Regions from separate parts of the Microbacterium sp. MPR-TSA4 genome, predicted to be linked through region 1. Evidence: predicted binding sites of a transcription regulator. Region 1 holds the regulator's gene; the other holds the start of a gene.
What was found. Region 1 encodes LexA, which represses DNA repair genes until DNA is damaged. Its sites were predicted from a motif close to TCGAACANNTGTTCGA; they were not measured.
Positions count from the first base shown of each region.

Region 2: AC1Q49_RS03090 (HNH endonuclease signature motif containing protein) is a predicted target of LexA. The motif match lies at 1,801-1,816, and genes of this name have one in related genera.

Region 1 is NZ_JBXAFF010000006.1:59,392-63,567, forward strand. It holds gene AC1Q49_RS05205 (glycoside hydrolase family 31 protein) at 1-176, shown strand, start outside; gene AC1Q49_RS05210 (hypothetical protein) at 186-1,202, opposite strand; gene lexA (transcriptional repressor LexA) at 1,205-1,870, opposite strand; gene AC1Q49_RS05220 (LysM peptidoglycan-binding domain-containing protein) at 2,147-2,569, shown strand; gene AC1Q49_RS05225 (histidinol-phosphate transaminase) at 2,627-3,733, shown strand; gene hisB (imidazoleglycerol-phosphate dehydratase HisB) at 3,788-4,176, shown strand, end outside.
Region 2 is NZ_JBXAFF010000003.1:115,846-120,021, forward strand. It holds gene AC1Q49_RS03080 (MarR family winged helix-turn-helix transcriptional regulator) at 1-412, shown strand, start outside; gene AC1Q49_RS03085 (MFS transporter) at 424-1,746, shown strand; gene AC1Q49_RS03090 (HNH endonuclease signature motif containing protein) at 1,970-3,412, shown strand; gene AC1Q49_RS03095 (aminobutyraldehyde dehydrogenase) at 3,439-4,176, opposite strand, start outside.

The DNA of each region.
Region 1 (4,176 bases):
TGCCGTCCGGATCGTGGGTCGAGGCGCGCACCGGCGCGGCGCTGACCGGCGGACGCGTGGTCACCGTCGACGTGTCGGCGCGGGACGCCGTCCCGGTGTTCGTCCGCGCCGAGGCGTGGGTCGCCTTGGCGCCGGTCCTCGCACCGGAGCGGGAGCCGCACCGCGACGAGGACTGAGACCGTCTCTCACACGGTGGGCTCGTCGGCGGCCGCCTCGTCCGTGCGGTGAGCCCACCGGTGGGCCACGCGTCGGCGCAGCGCCACGGCGCGCGGCGACGCGCCGGCGAGCCAGCCCGCTCCGACGAGGACGAGAGCCACGATGAGCACCACCACGGCCGTGCCCACGGCGCCGGCGAGGAGCCGGTCGTAGATCGCGAGCGCCGCGGCGGAGGAGAAGTCCGCCTGCGTCGCGGAGGACGCCACCCACGGGCGGCCGACCTCCGCGGCGATCAGCAGGATCGCCGACCCGATCCCCGCGGCGATGCCCGCCCGGGCGAGAGCGGCGGCGCGGCGTCGCGCGAGCACGACCCCGCCGATGAACAGCACGGCCGTGACCACCGGCATCCACCCGCCGAGAGCGACGCCGACGGCGTAGCCCGTCCGGATCGCCGAAAGGGTGTCACCCGAACCGATGATCACGACGTGGTCGACTTCGGGGATGAACGGAGCCAGCGGAGCGCCCTGCGCGACGAGGCGCTCTTCGACGGCCGCGACGATCGCGCCGATCTGGATGCCGAGGCCGTCGGCCGTCTGCACGACGACGCCGCCGCCGTCGGAGGTCGCCGCGACGGTCAGCGCCCGATGGGAGCGGCGGACGACCTGCTCCCAGACGGTGCTGAACGCGTCCGAGCGCACGGCGTCGGCCACGGCGACGTGCACGAGCTGCTGCAGCGCCGTCGCCGCCGGGCCTTCCAGGCGCCGCAGCGCCTGCGCCGCGCGGTCGCCCATGCCGAGGTCGATCAGGCCGTCGATGACCGTGCCGGTCAGCGCCGCCGTGTCGAGCCGCTCATCGATCGCCGTCGTCGATGCCGCGATCACGGCGTCCTGGACCTCGACGGCCTGCGACAACGGCGCGAGGGTGGCCGTGAACGCGTCCTCGTCGACGAGCTGCGTCCGCGCCCATCCGCTGACGATCGACAGGGGCAGCAGGACCGCCGCGACGACGATCACCGCCGTCGACGCCACCCCGCGCGCGGTGGCCATCCTCAGACGGCGCGCAGAACCGCGACGACGCGGCCGAGCACCACGGCGTCGTCGCCGAGGATCGGTTCGAACGCGGAGTTGCGGGGGAGCAGCCACGTGTGGCCGTCGCGCTGGCGGAAGGTCTTGACGGTGGCCTCGCCGTCGAGCATCGCCGCCACGATCTCGCCGTTGTCCGCCGTCGGCTGCGAGCGCACCACGACCCAGTCGCCGTCGCAGATGGCGGCGTCGATCATCGACTCGCCGCTGACCTTGAGCATGAACAGGTCGCCCTTGCCCACGAGCTGTCGCGGCAGCGGGAAGATCTCCTCGACCTGCTGGTCGGCGGTGATCGGCACGCCGGCGGCGATGCGGCCCACGAGCGGCACGAGGGCGGCATCGCCGAGGGCGGGCGCGAGGTCGGCGGGGTTCTCCGCGGCCGCGCCGGGCAGGTCGATGAGCACCTCCATCGCGCGGGTCTTGCCCGCGTCGCGGCGCAGGTAGCCGCTGAGCTCCAGCTGGTTGAGCTGATGGGTCACGCTCGACAGCGACTTCAGTCCTACGGCATCGCCGATCTCGCGCATGCTCGGCGGGTAGCCGTGGCGGGCGATGGAGGTCTGGATCACCTCGAGGATCTTCAGCTGCTTGTCGCTGAGGCTCTTCCGCCTGCGTGTCTGAGGCTTCTCGGCCATGTCGCGCGCTCCTTCGATCGCGTCCCCCCGAAGGCGTCGCCTTCGAATGTCGGAGGTAGGTGATGGGGTCGTCTTGTCGAAACCGTATCCGGTCTTCGCAGCCTCGACCGGCACGCGCCCGCGTGTCGCCTTCGATTCATCTGCGAGAACCGTGTGCTTGACACCCGAACACCATCGAAGATACATTCGGAAGAGAGATTCGCATCCGGCCCTCCCGGCCGAGGATCGGATGCGAATCTCTCGACACCCGGAGACACCCGTCCTGAGGAGGAACCCATGACCACGATCGACATCCTCGGCGCCTCGCCCCGCGGCCGTCTCGTCGCGGCGACCCCGATGACGACTGTCCGCGCGACGAACGCCCGCACGACGAACGCCCCGACGCGACTGCGTCTCACGGCACGGGGTCGGCGGGTCCTTGCGCTGCTCGCCTCCGTGCCCGCGGTGATCGCCCTCAGCATCGCGATCCTGTCCGGTGGCGGCGCGCTCGCCTCGAACGAGAACGGCTCCGGGGTCTCCTTCGCCCACGTCACGGTGCAGCCCGGTGACACGCTCTGGTCGATCGCGCACGCCGTCGCGCCCGATGCCGATCCGCGCGACGTGGTCGACGCGATCATGCGGCTGAACGCGCTGCCGTCGGGAAGCCTCGATATCGGCCAGAGCGTCGCGATCCCGGCGGAGTACAGCGCCGGGCGCTGATGCTCCCGGCGCCGGGAGCCCTCTCGGGGCGCCGCGCCGTGCAGTGCGCCGTCTACGATGTTCAGGGTGAGCGTCCGACTCGATGACCTTCCCCTCCGCGACGATCTGCGCGGGCTGACACCCTACGGGGCGCCTCAGGCGCCGCTGCCGGTGGCGCTGAACGTCAACGAGAACACCCACCCGGTGCCGGAGGACGTCGCCGACGACATCCTCGACAGCGTCGCGCGCGCGCTGCGCGAGGTGAACCGGTACCCCGACCGGGAGTTCACGGCTCTGCGCGAGGGATTCGCGGAGTATCTGGGTCACGGCCTGTCGGCGGCTCAGATCTGGGCCGCCAACGGGTCGAACGAGGTCCTCCAGCACCTGCTGCAGGCCTTCGGAGGTCCGGGACGCACCGCCTTCGGCTTCGCTCCCACCTACTCGATGTACCCGCTGCTGACGCGGGCGACGGGGGCGACCTACGCGCACGGCACCCGGGGCGTCGACTACACCCTCGCCCCGGAGGACGCCGCTGCCCAGATCGAGCGCGCCCAGCCGGACATCGTCTTCCTCTGCGCGCCGAACAACCCGACCGGCACCCCGCTCGGCCTCGACGTCATCGAGGCGGTGTACGACGCGGCGCCCGGCATCGTGATCGTCGACGAGGCGTACCAGGAGTTCGCGCCGCGCGATTCGCGCTCGGCGCTCACGCTCCTGCCCGATCGTCCGCGTCTGGTGGTGTCGCGCACCATGAGCAAGGCCTTCGCGTTCGCGGGTGCCCGTGTCGGCTATCTCGCCGCCGACCCCGCCGTGATCGACGCCCTGCGCCTGGTGCGCCTCCCGTACCACCTCAGCGCGCTCACCCAGGCCGCCGCGACCGCGGCGCTGCGGCACGCGCCCGCGATGCTCGCGATGGTCGACGACATCGTCGGTCAGCGCGACCGCATCTCGGCGACCCTCGACGCGCTCGGCTACCGCCCGTTCGAGAGCTGGACGAACTTCGTCCTCTTCGCGGGCGTGGAAGACCCGGCCGCCACGTGGCAGGCCCTCTACGACCGGGGCGTCCTCATCCGCGACGTCGGCATCCCGCACAGCCTGCGGGTGACGGCCGGCACCGAGGAGGAGTCGACCGCGTTCCTCGACGCGCTCGCCTCGCTGGGCCCGGGCGGAGCCACCGCGCGCTAGCGCGCGCCGGTAACACGCGGAAGCGGTCGCGCGGGCGCTCGGTAGACTCGGCGCATGAGTACTTCTGCCCCCCGCACCGCCTCCCTCCGGCGCGCGACGAGCGAGTCCACGATCGAGCTCGAGCTCGATCTCGACGGGTCGGGGCAGAGCCGCATCGACACGACGGTCCCGTTCTTCGATCACCTGCTCACCGCGTTCGCGAAGCACTCGCTCACCGATCTGACGGTGCGCGCCTCCGGCGACACCCACATCGACGCCCACCACACCGTCGAGGACACGGCGATCGTGCTCGGCCAGGCGATCCGGCAGGCGCTGGGCGACAAGAGCGGCATCTCGCGCTACGGCGACGCGCTCGTGCCGCTCGACGAGGCGCTCGCGCAGGCCGTCGTGGACATCAGCGGACGGCCCTACCTCGTGCACACGGGGGAGCCCGTCGGCTTCGA
Region 2 (4,176 bases), on a different contig from region 1:
GTCCACCGCCGCCTCCGATCTGCGGATGGCGACCTTCCGCCTCGCGCGACGTCTGCGCTCGCAGCGCGCGGTCGACACGATGAGCGACGGCCAGTTCGCCGTGCTCGCGGCCCTGTCGGTGCACGGCCAGCACACCCTCGGCGAGCTCGCCGACCGTGAACGGGTCTCGGCGCCGTCGATGAACCGCACCGTGAACGGGCTGGAGGAGTCGGGCTACCTCACCCGCACCGCCGACGCGGACGATCGCCGCAAGGTGAACATCGCGCTCACCGACGCCGGCCGCGCGGTCGTGGACGAGACGGTGCGCCGCCGCGACTCGTGGCTCGAGCAGGCCCTGTCCGAGCTCACCGACGAGCAGCGCGACCTCCTGAGCGCCGCGGCCGAGCTGATGCGCGAGATGGCCGCGCGATGAGCTCCTCCGCGATGTTCCGCTCCTTCTCCGTCTTCAACTACCGCGTCTGGTTCATCGGCGCCCTCGTCTCCAACATCGGCGCATGGATGCAGGCCACGGCGCTCAGCTGGGTCGTTCTCACCCAGCTGACGCACAACGACGCGGGCGCCATGGGCGTCACGATGGCGTTGCAGTTCGCCCCGCCGCTGCTGCTCGTGAGCATCACCGGCTGGGTCGCGGACCGCTTCGAGCGGCGCCGCCTGCTGATGGTGACGCAGGGATCGCTCCTGGTGCTGGGCGCGACCATCGGCATCCTGATCCTCAGCGGCGTCATGACGCTCCCGCTCATGTACGTGTTCGCCTTCGCGCTCGGACTGGTCGCCGCGTTCGACAACCCGGCGCGGCAGGCGTTCGTCTCCGATCTGGTCGACCGCGAGAACGCCTCGAACGCGGTCGCGCTGAATGCGGCATCCTTCAACGGCGCCCGCATGATCGGGCCGGCCGTCGCCGGCATCGTGATCGTCGCGGTCGGCACCGGCTGGGTGTTCCTCGTGAACGCCGTCACCTTCCTCGCGATGATCGTGGCCCTGCGCCTCATCCGCTCCGAGGAGCTGGTGCCGCGGATCACGGCGCCGGGGGCGTCGCGCCTGGCCGACGGGTTCCGCTACGTCGGCGGGCGCCCCGACCTGGTCGTCACGTTCATCATGGTGTTCCTGCTCGGCGCCTTCGGCATGAACTTCCCGATCTTCGCCTCGACGATGGCGCTCGAGTTCGGTCGTGACGCCGACGGCTACGGCCTGCTCAGCTCGATCCTCGCCATCGGCTCGCTCGCGGGGGCCCTGCTGGCCGCGCGCCGCGATCGCGCGCGCATGCGCCTCGTGATCGTCGGCACGGGGATGTTCGCGGTCGCGGGCACCGTGTCGGCCTTCATGCCCGACTACTGGCTGTACGCCCTCACGCTGATGTTCACCGGGTTCGCCGTCGTCACGACGCTCACCACCGCCAACGGCTACGTCCAGACGACGACCGATCCGGCCCTGCGCGGCCGCGTGCTGGCGCTCTACATGGCGATCCTCATGGGCGGGACACCCATCGGCGCCCCGATCGTCGGCTGGGTCGCCGCGGAGTACGGCGCCCGCGCCGCCATCCTCCTCGGCGCCGCGGCGGCACTGGTCGCCTTCGCGATCGGGTTCGGCTGGCTCCTCTGGTCGGGCCGGCTGCACCGCCACGAGTCGCGCCGTTTCGCCCTCTCCCTCGACGAGACGCGACCGCTGACCGTCGTGGCGCCCGAGGAGTTCAGCGACGAGGTCGCCGGGACCACGCCGATCTCACTGCCCGACCCGACGCGGCGGTAAGCGGCGGATGCCGCGAGCCCACGGGGTCCGGCATCGATGTCGCTCTTGCGTGTTTCGAATGTTTGTTCTATAGTGGGGTGAAGAAACCCCGTGCGTGCCCACCTTCTGTTGCGGGTCCTGTCCTCCGGTTGATGCCGGGTCAGGGGTGATGATGCACGCGCTGATCGATCCGCCGTCTTCGGTGTCGTCCCCGGCTGAGCCTGGATGGCCCGGGTTGGATGCCGTGGTGGCCGGTGTCGTGGATGCGCGTCGTCGGGCGGCTCAGGCGCAAGCTGCCGAGGCGAGGTTCCTGGCCGATGCGGTGGGACTGGTCGCGGAGCGGACGGCGTTGCTCAGGCAGGAGGCGCAGCAGCGGGGTGGGTCGGTGCGGGTGTCGGATGCGGATCTACCGTTGCGGGAAGTCGCGTTGGAGCTCGCGATGGCGTTGCGGGTGTCGGATCGGGGTGTGCAACGCCGGATGTCGGAGGCGTACCTGTTGACGACTCTGTTCCCGCGGACGTTTGAGGTGTGGGCGGGCGGGGAGATCGATGCCGCTCATGCGTGGGCGATCAGCCGCACCGGCACGCTGTTGACGACCGAGGAAGACCGGGGACGGTACGAGACCCTCGCTCTGGAGGCGGCCCGGTCGGAGTCGCCTGCGCGGATGACTGCGGCGGCGAAGGCGATCGCCGCGACCATCGACCCGACTGCGTTCACCGAGGCCGCGCAGCGCGCGTATGAGGAACGCTCGGTGCGGTTGTTCCCGTTGGAGGATGGGATGGCCAGACTCATCGCGGACCTTCCCGCACCCCTCGCCCATGCCATCCACGACACCCTGACCGCGCGGGGTCGGGCGATCCTCGATCAGACCGACGAGGACAGCGACGGTGAGGCGGATGTCACCTCCCGCCCGCGAACGGTGATCGACGACGCCGGTGTGCGCACGACTGCTGCCGGGGGCGCAAGCGACACCCGCCGTGGCGAGACGCTCATCACCAGTCGCGCGCCCGCCACGGGCCCCGCCCGCCCCACCGACGTGACCTGCACGACCACGACCACGGCAACCGCCGTGAAGGACTCTCGTACGCTCGCGCAGGTGCGTGCGGACATCCTCACCGACCTGCTCCTGACCGCTACTCCCTCCACCCGAGCCACCGGGGCCGGTATCGAGACGGTGACGACGCAGATCCAGGTGACGGTCCCCGCCCTCACCCTCGCCGGTGACCCCGACGGAGGCCCGGCCCTGCTCGCCGGGTACGGGCCCATCGACCCGGGGCTTGCCCGACGCCTGGCCGCCCTGGCCCCCGGGTGGGATCGGGTGTTCACCGACCCGACCACCGGCATCCCCGTCGCCGTCGACCGGTACCGGCCGTCCGCCGAGATCCGCCGTTACCTCGCTGCACGGGATGAACGCTGCCGCACCCCCGGCTGCACCCGCCCCGCCCACCGGTGCGACCGCGACCACACCACCGCAGCCGCAGACGGCGGCCCCACCGCCCCCGACAACCTCGCCCACCTGTGCCGCCGCCACCACACCGTCAAGCACCACACCGCCTGGCGGGTCCGACACCTCGGCCACGGAACCCTCCAATGGACTTCACCCACCGGACGACACTACGAAGACCACCCACCCAGCCTCGTCAGATTCGTCCCCGAACCCACGCCGGCCGAGCCACCACCCTTCTGACGCCGAGCGGGGTCCGGCCGTGTGCGTCAGTCCAGGCTCGCCATGACGTGCTTGATGCGGGTGTAGTCCTCGAAGCCGTAGACGGAGAGGTCCTTGCCGTACCCGGAGTGCTTGAAGCCGCCGTGCGGCATGTCGGAGACGAAGGGGATGTGCGCGTTGATCCACACGCAGCCGAAGTCGAGGTCGCGCGAGAACCGCAGCGCTCGGGCGTGCTCGCGGGTCCAGACCGACGCCGCGAGGGCGTACGGCACCCCGTTCGCCAGCGCGAGCGCGTCCTCCTCCGACGTGAACGGCTGCACCGTGAGCACCGGGCCGAAGATCTCCTGCTGCACCACCTCGTCGTCCTGGCGCACACCCGTGACGATCGTCGCCTCGAAGAAGCAGCCCGTCTCGCCCTGTCGGCGTCCGCCGATCGCGATCGACGCGTGCGACGGCAGCCGGTCGACGAACCCCTGCACGCGCGCGAGCTGGTCGGGGTTGTTCACCGGGCCGAAGAACGCGTCGGGGTCGTCCGGCGCGCCGGCTCTCGCGTGGTCGCGCGTGTGGGCCACGAGTCTCTCGACCAGGTCGTCGTGCACCGCGGCATCCACGAGCACGCGGGTCGCGGCGGTGCAGTCCTGTCCCGCATTGAAGAACGCGGCCTCCACGATGCCGGGCGCCGCGCGATCCAGGTCGGCGTCGGCGAACACCAGCGCCGGCGCCTTGCCGCCGAGCTCGAGGTGCACGCGCTTGAGGTCCTGCGCGGCCGACGCGGCCACCTGCAT